DNA from 4 places in the Microbacterium sp. P26 genome. Region 2 is predicted to be linked to each of the others. Evidence: predicted binding sites of a transcription regulator. Region 2 holds the regulator's gene; each other region holds the start of a gene.
The links. The regulator HrcA, encoded in region 2, represses chaperone genes, less so after heat shock. The targets are predictions, from matches to a motif close to TTNGCACTCGNNNNNNNCGAGTGCNAA.
Positions count from the first base shown of each region.

Region 1: groL (chaperonin GroEL) is a predicted target of HrcA. The motif match lies at 1,673-1,699, and genes of this name have one in related genera.
Region 3: groES (co-chaperone GroES) is a predicted target of HrcA. The motif match lies at 1,364-1,390, and genes of this name have one in related genera.
Region 4: M3667_RS13700 (Hsp20/alpha crystallin family protein) is a predicted target of HrcA. The motif match lies at 1,915-1,941, and genes of this name have one in related genera.

Region 1 covers NZ_JAMAXZ010000005.1:203,282-206,875, forward strand. The annotation lists gene groL (chaperonin GroEL) at 16-1,635, opposite strand; gene M3667_RS11625 (cold-shock protein) at 1,805-2,005, opposite strand; gene M3667_RS11630 (LytR C-terminal domain-containing protein) at 2,149-2,748, opposite strand; gene M3667_RS11635 (DUF3263 domain-containing protein) at 2,784-3,038, opposite strand; gene M3667_RS11640 (DUF2332 domain-containing protein) at 3,048-3,594, opposite strand, start outside.
Region 2 covers NZ_JAMAXZ010000003.1:238,983-242,576, reverse strand. The annotation lists gene dnaJ (molecular chaperone DnaJ) at 1-900, opposite strand, end outside; gene hrcA (heat-inducible transcriptional repressor HrcA) at 962-2,002, opposite strand; gene hemW (radical SAM family heme chaperone HemW) at 2,117-3,334, opposite strand; gene M3667_RS07655 (DUF1990 family protein) at 3,334-3,594, opposite strand, start outside.
Region 3 covers NZ_JAMAXZ010000010.1:2,016-5,609, forward strand. The annotation lists gene rarD (EamA family transporter RarD) at 1-853, opposite strand, end outside; gene groES (co-chaperone GroES) at 991-1,287, opposite strand; gene M3667_RS16440 (class I SAM-dependent methyltransferase) at 1,417-2,604, shown strand; gene M3667_RS16445 (hypothetical protein) at 2,626-3,027, opposite strand; gene tsaD (tRNA (adenosine(37)-N6)-threonylcarbamoyltransferase complex transferase subunit TsaD) at 3,075-3,594, opposite strand, start outside.
Region 4 covers NZ_JAMAXZ010000007.1:108,657-112,250, forward strand. The annotation lists gene M3667_RS13690 (NAD(P)/FAD-dependent oxidoreductase) at 1-780, opposite strand, end outside; gene M3667_RS13695 (sugar ABC transporter ATPase) at 965-1,306, shown strand; gene M3667_RS13700 (Hsp20/alpha crystallin family protein) at 1,375-1,830, opposite strand; gene M3667_RS13705 (UbiA family prenyltransferase) at 2,093-2,926, shown strand; gene M3667_RS13710 (NAD(P)/FAD-dependent oxidoreductase) at 2,937-3,594, opposite strand, start outside.

The DNA of each region.
Region 1 (3,594 bases), on a different contig from region 2:
ATGCCTAGGCGTGGATCAGAAGTCCATGCCACCGGTCGGGTCGCCCGCGGGAGCGGCGGCCTTCTCGGGCTTGTCGGCGACGACGACCTCGGTCGTGAGGAAGAGCCCTGCGATCGACGCGGCGTTCTGCAGAGCCGAGCGGGTCACCTTGGCGGGGTCGATGATGCCCTGTGCGAACAGGTCACCGTACTCACCGGTCGCGGCATTGAGGCCGTGGCCCACGGGGAGCTCGGCGACCTTGTTCGCCACGACACCGGGCTCGAGACCGGCGTTGAGCGCGATCTGCTTGAGCGGGGCCTCGATGGCGACGCGAACGATGTTGGCGCCCGTGGCCTCGTCACCGACGAGGTTCAGGTTGCCGAGAGCGTTCTTGCCGGCCTGGATGAGCGCGACGCCACCACCGGCGACGACACCCTCTTCCACAGCGGCCTTGGCGTTGCGCACGGCGTCTTCGATGCGGTGCTTGCGCTCCTTGAGCTCGACCTCGGTCGCGGCTCCGGCCTTGATGACGGCGACGCCACCGGCGAGCTTCGCGAGGCGCTCCTGGAGCTTCTCGCGGTCGTAGTCGCTGTCGGTGTTCTCGATCTCGCGGCGGATCTGGGTCACGCGACCCTCGATCAGCTCCGACTCACCGGCACCCTCGACGATCGTGGTCTCGTCCTTGGTGATGATGACCTTGCGGGCACGGCCGAGCAGGTCGACGGTCGCGTTCTCGAGCTTGAGGCCCACCTCTTCGGTGATGACCTGGCCGCCCGTGAGGATCGCGATGTCCTGCAGCTGCGCCTTGCGACGGTCGCCGAAGCCAGGAGCCTTGACGGCGACCGACTTAAAGATGCCGCGGATCTTGTTGAGCACGAGCGTCGCGAGGGCTTCGCCCTCGACGTCCTCGGCGATGATGAGGAGCTCCTTGCCCTCCTGGATCACCTTGTCGACGATCGGCAGAAGGTCCTTGATGTTGGAGATCTTCTGGTTGGCGATCAGGATGTACGGGTCTTCGAAGACCGCTTCCTGACGCTCGGGGTCGGTGACGAAGTAGGGGTTGATGTACCCCTTGTCGAAGCGCATGCCCTCGGTGAGCTCGAGCTCGGTGCCGAAGGTGTTCGACTCCTCGACGGTGACGACGCCTTCCTTGCCCACCTTGTCGATGGCCTCGGCGATGAGCTCGCCGATCGCGGGGTCGGCGGCGGAGATCGACGCGGTGGCGGCGATCTGCTCCTTGGACTCGACCTCCTTGGCGGAGGCGAGCAGCTCGTCGGTGACGGCCTTGACGGCCTTCTCAATGCCCTTCTTGAGCGAGATGGGGTCGGCGCCGGCCGCGACGTTGCGCAGGCCCTCGCGCACGAGCGCCTGGGCGAGAACGGTGGCGGTGGTGGTGCCGTCACCCGCGACGTCGTCGGTCTTCTTGGCGACCTCCTTGACCAGCTCGGCGCCGATCTTCTCGTACGGGTCGTCGAGCTCGATCTCCTTGGCGATCGAGACACCGTCGTTCGTGATCGTGGGGGCGCCCCACTTCTTCTCGAGCACGACGTTGCGACCGCGGGGGCCCAGGGTCACCTTGACGGCGTCGGCCAGCGTGTTGAGGCCGCGCTCGAGACCGCGTCGGGCCTCTTCGTCGAAAGCGATGATCTTTGCCATAAGTGTGTCGTCCCTCCCGGACGGGTGACTTCCAAATTTGGCACTCGACGAATGCGAGTGCTAACTCATTCTGGCACTCGCCCCTGGGGAGTGCAAGCCACCGGACCCTCGTGGAACGACGAACGCCGTGGCATCCGGAGTGCGGATGCCACGGCGTTCGATGCAGCGGTCAGGCCAGGCGCACCGACTCCGCCTGCGGGCCCTTCTGCCCGTTGCCGACGGTGAACTCGACGGCCTGTCCTTCCTCGAGGACGCGGAAGCCCGACATCTCGATGCTCGAGTAGTGGACGAAGACGTCCTGCCCGTCAGCGACGGTGATGAAGCCGAAGCCCTTCTCGGCGTTGAACCATTTGACAGTGCCCTGGGTCATGCGAATCTCCTGTTGCTGTACGACGAGGTCATCGTAAGCACGCCGGATGCCGCCGCGAGGGGGTTCGCGGGCATTGTTGACGCGCGTGCCCCCAAGTTGTTACGCCGCGGAAACACGCGGCTCGCGGGGCTCGGTCGCAGGGATCAGCCCGTGGGTGCGGGCGTGGCGCCGCCGGCCCGGTCGAGGCCGATCACGACGATGAGCCGCTTGGCCGCGCTCTCGTCGTCGGGGGTGCCGGGGTCGTCGGCCGGCTGGAGGAAGTCGCTCTGCGCGGTCTGCGCTCCGCCGATGGTCTGCGCGAGCCCCTCCGCCGCGGCGGCGTCGCCCTCGCCCTTGTAGTAGACGGTGGTGGTGGCGAAGTCGGTGGTGTCGGAGTTGCCGGTCTCGACGTCGTCGCTCGACCACCCGGCGGCGACGATCTGGTCGCGCAGCGACGCGGCCAGACCGTCCTGCGGGGTGCCGTTGAGCACGACGACCGTGTACGACGTGTCGACCACCGACGGCGTGGTGGGCTCGGCGGAGATGACGGGCGCGGGCGCGTCGGCCTCGCCGAACGACAGTCGCCCCGAGAGCACAAGGGTGCCGAAGACGCCCGCGATGATCAGCACGAGGGTGGCGATGGCCGCCCACAGGAACACGATCCAGCTGCGCGAACGCGGGCTCTCGGCGCGGTGCGCCCCGACGCGGCCGGAGGCGTCCGGCAGGTCGTCGAAGCGATCCCGCGGGAAGGTCGATCTGGCCATTCGACGATGCTACCGGTCGGAGTTTTCGGGTCTTCTCAGCGAGACGCTGTTCGCCCGAGGCGCACCCGATGGCGCTCCGCGGCCTCGTCGCGACGGCGGCGCAGACGACGCACCAGCATCGGGTCGTGGGCGAGGGCCTCAGGGGTGTCGATGAGACGACCGAGCAGTTGGTAGTACCGCGCGGGCGTCAGGTCGAACTCGGCGCGGATCGCCTCCTCTTTCGCACCCGCGTGGCGCTTCCACTCACCCTCGAAGGCGAGGAACGCGAGATCACGGTCGGTTAAAGGCACAGCTCGACGCTACTGCGGGGCCGCGTGCGATCCCGGATGCCACGCCACCCACGCCCCGAGCGGATCGACCTCCGCGACGACGTCGCCGTCGAGGGCGAGGGCGAAGCCGCCGCGGGTGACACGCGGGGTCTGCGACCACGCATCGTGAAGGCCCGGGGCGTCGAGGGTGATCCACCGCCCGGCGGCGCGGGCCGCGGCGATGACCTCCCCGCGATGCGCACGCGGAACGTGGGCGAGCACCCCGGGCGTCGTCACGACGAGCGTGGCGTCGCGCGGAGCCCGAGCGGCGAGCGCGGGCAGCGCCGCGGCCCCGTCGCCGGCGACGAGCAGGGGCGGGTCGGCCGCGGCGATGTCCAGCGCTCCCGCGATGCGCTCTCGACGCCCCTCCTCCCCCGGCCACACGAGGCCGGTCAGCCAGGCCCGGTCGCCGTCGTCGCGCGCGTCGAGGGGGTTCAGGTCGATGCCCGCGCGCCACACGATCTGCGGCATCCGGAGGTCGGGCGAGCCCGTCAACTCGCTCTCGAGCGTGACGGTGCCCGCGCCATCGGTCGGATCC
Region 2 (3,594 bases):
CTGCACGCCGGGGCGCACCTCGAGGTCGACACTTCCGTCGAGGGACTCGATCGTCGCGTTGGCTCCGAGGATGGCATCCGGCATCGACACCTCGAGGGTCGCGACGAGGTCGTCGCCCTCACGGCTGAACGCCTCGTGGGCCTCGACGGTGATCTCGAGGTAGAGGTCGCCGTTGGGTCCGCCCGCGGGGCCGACCTCACCCGAACCGGGCAGCTGCAAACGCAGGCCCGACTCGACGCCGGCGGGGATGTCGACCGAAACGGTGCGGCGCGCACGCACGCGGCCCTGGCCTTGGCACGTTCCGCAGGGGTACGGGATCGTCGTGCCGTGGCCCTGGCACACGGTGCAGGGGGCGCTGGTGACGACGTTGCCGAGCAGGCTGCGCACGGTGCGCTGCACGTGACCCGAGCCGTGGCAGATGTCGCAGGTGACCTCGCTCGTGCCGGGCTGCGTGCACGCGCCCTTGCAGGTCTCGCACAGCACCGCCGTGTCGACCTCGAGGTCGCGGTGGGCGCCGAAGACGACGTCGCCGAGCTGCAGTGTGACGCGCACGAGGGCGTCCTGTCCGCGCTCCCGACGTGACCGCGGACGCGGACCGCGACCGCCGCCGCCCGCTTGCGCGCCGCCGAAGAACGTCTCGAAGATGTCGCTGAATCCGCCGAAGCCGGCTGCTCCCCCGCCCCCGAACGGGCTCTGGTCGCCGCCCATGTCGTAGCGGCGGCGCTGCTCGGGGTCGCTCAGCACGTCGTAGGCGTGCGTGACGAGCTTGAAGCGCTCGGAGGCGTCTTCTCCCGGGTTGACGTCGGGGTGCAACTGGCGCGCCAGACGGCGGTACGCCTTCTTGATGTCTTCGGGGCTGGCGTCGCGTTCGACACCCAGGACCTCGTAGTGGTCAGCCACAATCGCCTTCCTGCCCGCTCGCGCGGGGTCGTTCTCTTTGGGATGCTCGATCTCTCGAAAGTCAACGAGAGCTGTCGTCGTCTTCGAGCATCCGGGTCAGATAGTGCGCGACGGCACGGACCGCCGCGAGATTCGAGGAGTAGTCCATGCGCATCGGACCCAGGAGTCCGACGCGCGCTCCGCCGGTGGAGCCGTCGTAGCGGCTGGCGAGCACCGAGGCCTCGACGAGGCCGAACGGCTCGTTCTCCCGCCCGATGCTGGCCGACAGGCCCTGCTCGTCGGCGACCATCTCGCTCATGAGGCGCAGCAGCGTCACCTGCTCTTCGATGGCCTCGAGCAGCGGGTAGATGCTGCCGCGGAAGTCCTGCTCGCGCTTGGCGAGCGTCGCCGCACCGGCCATCACGAGGCGATCCTGTCGGAACTCCTCGAGTTCTTCGCCGACCACGCGCAGCACGGCGTCGGCGAGGGCGTCGACGACGACCCCAGGGCGGGGGCCGTCGGCCAGGGCAGCGGCCACTTGCTGGGAGCTGTCGGCGACGCTGCGGCCGACCAGCAGACCGCTCACGCGGGCCCGCAGCTGGGTGACGTCGGCCTCGCTCGGCTCGACGGGCACGAACGAGATGCGCTGCGAGACCCGGCCGGTGTCGGTCACGAGGATCACGAGCACGCGGGGTCCGCCGAGGGCGACGAGCTCGACGTGCGAGACGTTGGCCCGCGCGAACGAGGGGTACTGCACGATCGCGACCTGACCGGTCAGCTGGGTGAGCGCGCGCACCGTGCGGGCGAGGAGGTCGTCGAGGTCGCCGGCCTCGTCGAGGAACGACGTGATGGCGCTGCGCTGGGCGCCCGAGAGCGGACGGAGCTCGGCGAGGTGGTCGACGAACACGCGATAGCCCTTGTCGGTGGGCACGCGCCCTGACGAGGTGTGCGGGGCGACGATGAGGTCTTCGTCTTCGAGCAGGGCCATGTCGTTGCGGATCGTCGCGGCCGACACCCCGAAGGCGTGGCGCTCCACGATGGCTTTGCTGCCGACCGGCTCACGCGTGTCGACGTAGTCCTGCACGATCGCGCGGAGCACCTGAAGGCCACGTTCCGACACCATGCGATGCTCCTCCCGTCTGGCACTCGCGTCTCTTGAGTGCCAATTCTACGGGATCGCCCCGACACTGCGCCGGGCGGCTCGCGGAGGCCGCCGCGGGTGACGCCCGCGCGGCGCTCAGACCGTGAGCGCCCGCACCACGGCGTCGGCGAGCAGGCGTCCGCGCCTGGTCAGCACGATGCGCCCGCGCACGGCATCCGCCCCCTCGATCAACCCGTCGGCGATCAGCGCGGCGACGTTCTTGCGGCCCTCTCCGAGGATCTCCGACACCGCCAGGCCCTCGCGGATGCGGCTGCGCAGCAGCACCGACTCCAGCCGGCGGGCGGTCTCGTCGGGGCGCTCCCGAGCAGCCGCGGGCGACTCGACGGCGGCGAGTCGCTGGGCGTAGGCGGCGGGGTGCTTGACGTTCCACCAGCGCAGCCCCGCGACGTGGCTGTGCGCGCCCGGTCCGAAACCCCACCAGTCGGTCCCCCTCCAGTACGCGAGGTTGTGACGCGAGCGGTGCTCGACGCCGCGCGACCAGTTCGACACCTCGTACCAGTCGTAGCCGGCGGCGGCGAGCAGGTCGTCGGCGAGCTCGTACATGTCGGCCTGCAGGTCGTCGTCCGGCATGGCGACCACGCCGGAGCGGATCTGGCGTGCGAGCTTGGTGCCGTCTTCGACGATCAGCGCGTAGGCCGAGATATGGTCGGGCTCGAGGGCCGTGGCCGCCTCGAGAGAGGCGCGCCAGTCGTCGAGCGACTCCCCCGGCGCGCCGTAGATGAGGTCGAGCGAGACGTCGAGACCCGCGCGTCGGGCCGCTGCGACGGCCGTGGCTACATTGGCGGGATCGTGCGTGCGGTCGAGGGCGGCGAGCACGTGCGGCCGGGCCGACTGCATGCCGATCGACAGGCGGTTCACCCCGGCGTTCGCGAGGGTGCGCGCCATCGCGTCGTCGACCGTGTCGGGGTTGGCCTCGACCGTGACCTCGGCATCGTCGCGAATGCCGAACTCCGCGCGCACCGCGTCGAGCATGCGCGCCAGGTCGCCCGGCGGCAGCAGGGTGGGCGTGCCTCCACCGAAGAAGACGGTGGATGCCGAGCGGCGCCCGCCCGCGGCATCCATCACTGCCCCCGCCAGACGCACCTCGGCGTTCAGCGTGTCGGCGAAGTCGTCTTGCCGGGCGCCGCGCAACTCGCTGGCGGTGTATGTGTTGAAGTCGCAGTACCCGCACCGCACGCGGCAGAACGGCACGTGCAGGTACACGCCGAAGTCGGCGGCGGGGTCGATCTCGAGGTCGGCGGGCAGGTGTCCGTCGGCGGGGGCCGGGTCTCCGAGCGGGAGCGGACCGCCCATCAGGACGAGTACAGCGGCGAGATCGCCCGCAGGTAGCGAGCGAACAGCGCCTTGCGCCGACGGCGCACGCGGCTCGTGAACAGCCGGTACGACGGGGCCGTGGGTCGGTCGAAGGCACGCACGACGAACCACACCTCGTCGTTGTCGCGCCACTCGACCGCGAACAGCTCCTCACCGCTGACGATCGAGTGTCCGACGGTGCCGAGGATGAAGCCGACACGACGGGGCTCCTCGAAGACCGAGATCACGCGCAGCTCGGC
Region 3 (3,594 bases), on a different contig from region 2:
ACACGAGAGCGAAGCCGATCCACCGCTCGATGGTCATCGGCTCACCCAGGACCCACACGCCGATCGCGAACTGGATGATGGGCGCCACGAACTGCAGCAGTCCGATCACCGTCAGCGGCACGCGTCGCGCGCCCGAGGCGAACAGCAGCAGGGGCACGGCGGTGACGGCGCCGGCGAGCAGCAGCAGCACGGTGTGCAGCACGCCCGAGGTGCCGAGGGTGATGCCCGTGAGGTTCGCCACGAAGAACAGTTGGATCACGGCGACCGGCAAGAGCCACATCGACTCGAGGGTCAGCCCGCTGACGGCATCGACCGCGGGTCCGATCTGCTTCTTCACGAGACCGTAGAAGCCGAACGAGAACGCCAGCGTCAGGGCGATCCAGGGGAAGGCGCCGTAGCCGATGACGATCACCGCGACGGCGACGACGGCCAGGCCGATCGCGATCCACGGGGTCACGCGCAGCCGCTCACGCAGCACGATGACCCCCAGCAGCACGGTGACGATCGGGTTGATGAAGTAGCCGAGGCTCGTCTCGATCACGTGCCCGGTCAACGCCCCGAACAGATACGTCTGCCAGTTGACGTAGATGAGCACGCCGGCCAGCGCCGTGAGCCCCATCAGACGAGGCTGCCGCACGATCGCGAGGAACGACTTCCAGGTGCGCAGCACCGTGAGCAGCAGGAGGCAGAACACGAACGCCAGGATGATCCGCCACGCGACGACCTCGAACGGGCCGGTGGGGGCGAGCTGCAGGAAGTAGATGGGCAAGACGCCCCACAGCAGATAGGCGGAGAAGGCGTAGAGCACTCCGCGGTTGCTCCCGCCGGTGGGTGCGGGGGCGGCGGGGGTCACCGACTCAGCCTACGCGGCGCGAGGAGAGGCCGAGCGACGCCGACGCTCTCTTTCCTGCCAGAGGCCCCGACCGATCCCGGAGACGACGAAGACCCCGGATGCCGTGGCATCCGGGGTCTTCGGAGGATCTCACTCGGTCAGCGGACGACGACCGCCAGCACGTCGCGAGCCGAGAGCACGAGGTACTCCTCGGCGCCGAACTTGACCTCGGTGCCGCCGTACTTGCTGTAGAGCACGCGGTCGCCGACGGCGACGTCGAGGGGGACACGGTTGCCGTTGTCGTCGATGCGGCCGGGGCCGACGGCGACGACTTCGCCCTCCTGCGGCTTCTCCTTGGCGGTGTCGGGGATGACGAGACCACTCGCGGTGGTCTGCTCAGCCTCGACCTGCTTGATGACGATGCGGTCCTCGAGCGGCTTGATGGAAACCGACACGGTCTACCTCTTTCTCGATACAGAAGACTTGTCAGCACTCACGCGGGGAGAGTGCTAATTCGAGTCTAGAGAAGCACTGGCACTCACGCAACGCGAGTGCCAGCACAGCTCCCCACCTAGGCTGAATCGGTGGACACGACCGAGCTGACCGCCCTCCTCACACCCGAGGGCCTGCGGCTCCTCGACGAGACCGGACCCATCGCCTCGACCGACGACGCCGCGCGAGCCGTGTCGCGGCTGCGCGCCGCGGGCCACTCCCCCGACCTCGTCTCGGCGGTCGTGGGGCAGGCCCGCCTGCGGGTCAAGGGGGCGACGAAGTTCGGTCCGTTCGCCGAGCGCATGCTCTTCACCCGCGCAGGACTCGAGCAGGCGACGCGCCTGTCGATCGCGGCCCGCCATGCCGGCCGATTCCGCGCCGCAGAGGTGAACAGTGTGGCCGACCTCGGCTGCGGGATCGGCGGCGACGCCCTCGGGATGGCGGGCATCGGCATCCGTGTACACGCCGTCGACGCCGACGAGGTCACCGCGGCCATCGCGGCGTACAACCTCGCGCCGTTCGGCGATGCGGCCTCTGTCACGCACGCGCGCGCCGAAGACGTCGACCTCAACGGGACGGATGCCGTGTGGCTCGACCCTGCGCGACGCACGGCGGGTCATTCCGAGACGCGCCAGGTGTCGGCGGCCGAGTGGTCGCCCTCTCTCGAGTGGGTGTTCGAGCTGCTGAAGACGAAGCCGGGCGGGGTCAAGCTCGGGCCGGGCTTCGACCGCGCCCAGATCCCCGACGACCTCGAGGCGCAGTGGATCAGCGCTGACGGCTCGACCATCGAGCTCGTGCTCTGGTCGGGCTCCCTCGCCCGAGAGGGCGTGCGGCGCGCCGCCCTCGTCGTGCGCGGGAACGACGCGTGGGAGCTCACGGCGCCCGCCGACAGTCCCGACGTCGAGGGGCGCGAGCTCGGTGCCTTCGTGCACGAACCCGACGGCGCCGTCATCCGCGCGCGCCTCATCGGCGAGGTCGCCCGAGCGCTGGATGCCGGGATGCTGGCGCCCGGCATCGCCTATCTCACCTCCGATGCGGCGCTGACGAGTCCGTTCGTGTCGTCGTTCCGCGTGCGGGAGCAGCTGCCGGCCGACCCCAAGAAGCTCGCGCAGGCGCTCCGCGCGCGCGGCATCGGCACCCTCGAGATCAAGAAGCGCGGCGTCGACGCCGACCCGGCGGTGCTGCGCAAGAAGCTGTCGCTGCGCGGCGACGAGTCGGCGACGCTGATCCTCACCCGCGTGGGTTCGAAGCGCCTCGCCCTGCTGGCAGACCGCGTGTGACGAGGGACGCGCTCCGACGCGTCAGACCGCGGCGAGCTGCGAGAAACCCCAGATCAGCCATCCGGCACTGAACACGATCGACAGCAGCGAGAGGCACAGCGACCAGACCCCGACCCGGGTGCTGTCGTGTGGCCGACGCAGGGAGACGGTCGACAGGATCACCGCGACGGCACCCAGCGGCAGCAGCCAGCCGGTGAAGAACGAGGCCACGAGCGCGAGGATCGCCGCCGCGAGCGCCCAGGGCGCGAGTGACGGCGGGGCCGGCGGCGCGGGCGGCACATAGGGGATCACGTGGTCGCCGAAGGCGGCCATCTCGAGTTGCGCGGTCGGCAGTCGCTCGGGGTCGTCGTCGGCCGGGGAGGCAGCCGCCCTCGACGCCTGCGCGGCGAGACGGGCGGCGTCCGACGGGTCGAGAGAAGGCACGGGCGGCGCATCCTTGCGGGCCCGGCGAGTGGGCGGAGTGGGCTCGCTCACGGGGCACTGCCCGCGGCGAGCACCGGAGCCACGGCATCCGGATCTTCGTCCACCTGGATCTCGGTCACCGGCAGCGTCGAATCGGCTCCGAACGCGAGGGTCGAGGGGCGCCGACCCGACGAGATGAGCTCGGCGGCGAGCGCCGCGATCATCGCACCGTTGTCGGTGCACAGCCGCAGCGGCGGAATGCGCACGGCGACGCCCGCGGCCGCCGCCCGCTCCAGGGCGACGTCGCGCAGGCGCTTGTTGGCGATCACTCCCCCGCCCAGCAGCAGACGCGGCACCTCGAAGCGCGCGCACGCGTCGAGAGCTTTCGTGACGAGCACGTCGACCACGGCCTCGCGGAACGACGCGGCCACGTCGGCCACGGGCACCGGGTGACCTTCGGCCTCGTGCTGCTCGACCCACCGGGCGACGGCGGTCTTGAGCCCCGAGAACGAGAAGTCGTAGCGGTGCGCGGCCATGTCGGAGGCCCGCGAGAGGCCCCGGGGGAAGCGGATCGCCGTGGGATCGCCG
Region 4 (3,594 bases), on a different contig from region 2:
GGCGTGCAGCAGGTCGTAGGCGATCGTCTCCTCGGCGTCGCCGTGACCGATCGTCGCCGTCCGTGCCGCGGCATCCACCGCTCGAAGCTCCCGGCTGTACCGCACCTCGATGCCGTACTCGTCGAGTTTGCGCTCAAGTTCGCGGTCGATGGCGGGGATGCCGAACGGCACGGGGTCGGGGCACACGAAGACCACCCGGATGGCGCCCCGCACGCCGATCGAGCGCCACCAGTCGCAGGCGAGGTACATCGGCTTCTGCGCCGCGGCTCCGCATGACGCAGGCTCGGGCGGTTGCGTGAACACCACGGTGCCGGCGCGGAAGTCGCGGAGCGCGGGGGAGGCCTTGGCTGCGAGGTCGTAGTCGTAGTTCGAGATGCCCGTGGCATCCGCCATCGCCTCGGGAAGGCCGGGGACCTGCTCCCACGCCATGCGGAGGCCCGCGCACACGACGAGCTGGTCGTAGTCGATACGACCGCCCGACACCAGGTGCACGCGTCGGGCGTCGGCGTCGACCGTGAACGCCTCGTCGCGCAGCCACCTCACCCCCGGCGGGATGACGTCGGCCTGGGGGCGGACGGCCTCCGAGGCGCGGGCGGCGCCCCCGGCGATGTGCGACTGCAGGGGAGCGAACACGTGTTGTTCGCGCGGTTCGATCACGGTGATGTCGCCGAGACGGGCGCGGTGCAGGCGCCCGGCGATCGACAGTCCGGCGTTGCCGCCGCCGATCACGACGATGCGCGGGGTCGCGCGCGCGGGCACGGTGGAACGGGGGTCGGGCATGGGGGATCCTCTCGTCTCCCCTCACCGTGCGTCCTCGACGACGACGGCGCCAGCGCCTTGACAGGGGCCGCGTGCGACGGCGACGGCGACCGCGGGGACCTGTCAAGGGGCACCGGCGGGCGACCGCAGCCCCGTTTGATGAGAGAACCGCCGCCACCCGCGGTCTGCGACGAAAGGATCCCCCATGAGCGACGCATCGATCGACCCCACGCCCTCTGACGCGGCCATGGCAGGCGTGCAGCCGCTGCGCGACGGCGACACCTCCATCGAGCCCGATCCGGCGCTCGACCCCGCCCAGGCGGAGTGGGACGCCACGACCGCCCTCGACGAGGGCGCCGATCCCGCCGACATCAACCCGGCCACCGCGACCGGGGCCGACCCGGCCGAGATCCCGGCCGACGACAGCGACATCCCGCTCGAGGACATCCACCCCGAGTCCACCGGCACCGACTCGCAGGGCATGGACCCGGGCGTGGTCGAGCTGGGTGAAGAGGGCCAGGGCGACCTCGCTCCCGAAGACCTCTGAGAGCTCTCCCGAACACCGCACGATGCCCCGACCCTCGATGAGGGGGTCGGGGCATCGTCGTGTGCGGATTACTGCTCGATGAGCTGAGGCGTGCTCTCGTACGCCTCGATGACACCGTCGCGGTCGTCGGTCGAGACGGCGATGCGGCGGGGCTTCGCCTTCTCGCTGACCGGGATCGTCACGCTCAGCACGCCGTTGCGGTACGACGCGCTGATGCCGTCGGTGTCGATGCCCTGTCCGAGGTTGAGCTGGCGGACGAACGACGCCGTCTCGCGCTCGCGCGTGATCCACTTGACGCCCTCGCCCGAGCCGAGGGTGCGCTCGGCGCGGATCGTGAGCAGCTGACCGTCGACGTCGATGTCGACCGAGCCGGGGTCGACGCCGGGGAGGTCCGCCGCGAGCACGTAGTGGTCGCCGTCGCGGTACAGGTCCATCGGCATCCGTCGCGGACCACCGCCGCGGCGGGCGTCGAGGAGTGTCGACGCGAGGCGGTCGAGGTCGCGGAAGGGGTCGTAGGTGGCCATGGTCGTTCTCCTTTTCGATCGGTCGGGACTCGGCATCCCGGATGTTCTGTGAAGTTGAGTCCATGTGGCTCAACTACGACCAGATTAGCACTCGACACAGGAGAGTGCCAAGACATTTCACGCGTGCACGACGGCGGGCCACCTGGTCGACACGCCGATTCCGGATGCCGGCTCCCGGCGCGTCGCGGAGGATCCCCGCCGTCGTTCACGAGCGGCACCGCCGCGGGCCGGCGGACCGCCGCAGCGCGGTAGCGTCGGACCCGTGACGGATGCCGCGACCACGAGGTCGCCCCTGCGGGCCCTGTGGGGCGCGACCCACCCCGGGCCGACGCTCGTCGTGACCGTCCTCTCCCTCGCGCTGGGCATCGCCGCGGGGCTCGAGCCGTGGCGCCTGGGTCTGCTGGTCGTGGCGGTGTTCGCGGGGCAGGTCTCGGTCGGACTGTCGAACGACGCGATCGACGGCGCTCGCGATGCCACGGTCGGGCGCACCGACAAGCCGATCGCGGGGGGAGCCCTCACGCCCGAGCGCGCCCTGGCCGTGGCCGTCGGAGCCCTCGTGCTCGCCGTGCTGCTGTCCGCGCCGCTGGGGGCTGCCCTCGTCGCGGCGCACGCGATCGCCCTCGCCTCGGCCTGGGCGTACAACGCCGGGCTGAAGTCGACCCCGGTCTCGATCGTGCCGTTCGTGCTGAGCTTCGGTCTCTTCCCCTCGTTCGCGACCCTCGCCGGCCCCGACCCGGAGCTTGCTGCGCCGTGGGCGGCGCTCGCGGGAGCCGCGCTGGGCGCCGCCGTGCACCTCACCAACGTCGTGCGCGACCTCGACGACGACCGCCGCACCGGCGTGCGCGGGCTGCCGCACCGCCTCGGTGCCCGCGCGTCGGTGCTGATCGCCGCGGCCGGGATCGTGGTCGGAGCACTCGCGGTGCTGCTCGGGCCTTCGGGCGGGGCGAATGCCGTCGGGACGGTGTTCTTCACGGCCGTCGTGGTGGTCGCGGTCGTCACCGCGGTGCTCGTGCTGGTGCGGCCTCCGGGCCGCGCGGTGTTCCAGCTGACGATGCTCGCGGCGCTGCTGCTGGCCGCGCAGCTCGTCGTCTCCTAGGAGCCGGTCCTCAGGTTCCGGATGCCGCCCGGTCGAGGCGCATCGCGTAGGCCCGGGTGAACAGCGCGCCACCCGGTCCGCGCAGGGCGGTGCGGAGCGCTGCGGAACGGGCCGCGTGCGCCCGCGGACCGGAGGCGCGGCCCAGCAGGGTGTTGAGGAAGGCGAGGCGCGCGGCGTGCCGGGCCGACGCGAGGCGGTCGCGCTCCCAGCGGTCGACGCCTTCGCCGTCGCCCCCGCGCGCCCACGGGGCGAGCAGCGGGGCGAGCGTCAGGGCGTCGAGCAGTCCGAGGTTCATGCCCTGACCGCCGATCGGGCTCACCTCGTGCGCGGCGTCGCCGACGACGATCACCCGGCCGCGACGGAGTGCGGGAGCCACCGCGCGGCGCACGCCGAAGCTCGACGCCCCGGTGGTGTCGACCTCGACCCCCGTGCGGCGCGCCACCGCCTGGTGCAGGAAGGCCGCGGCATCCGGAACCTCTTCCCGCCCGGCCCACGCGACGAGCCTCCTGCGTCCGTCGGGGAGGGGGAACGACTCGACCACGCCGTCGCGCTCGAGGTGCACGCGGGCGACCGGGCCGCCCGGCGCGGTGACGTCGGCCATGACGTAGCGATCGGGGTAGTGGTGGGAGCGCACGGCGCCGTCGCGGTAGACGAGCGAGCGTCCCGCC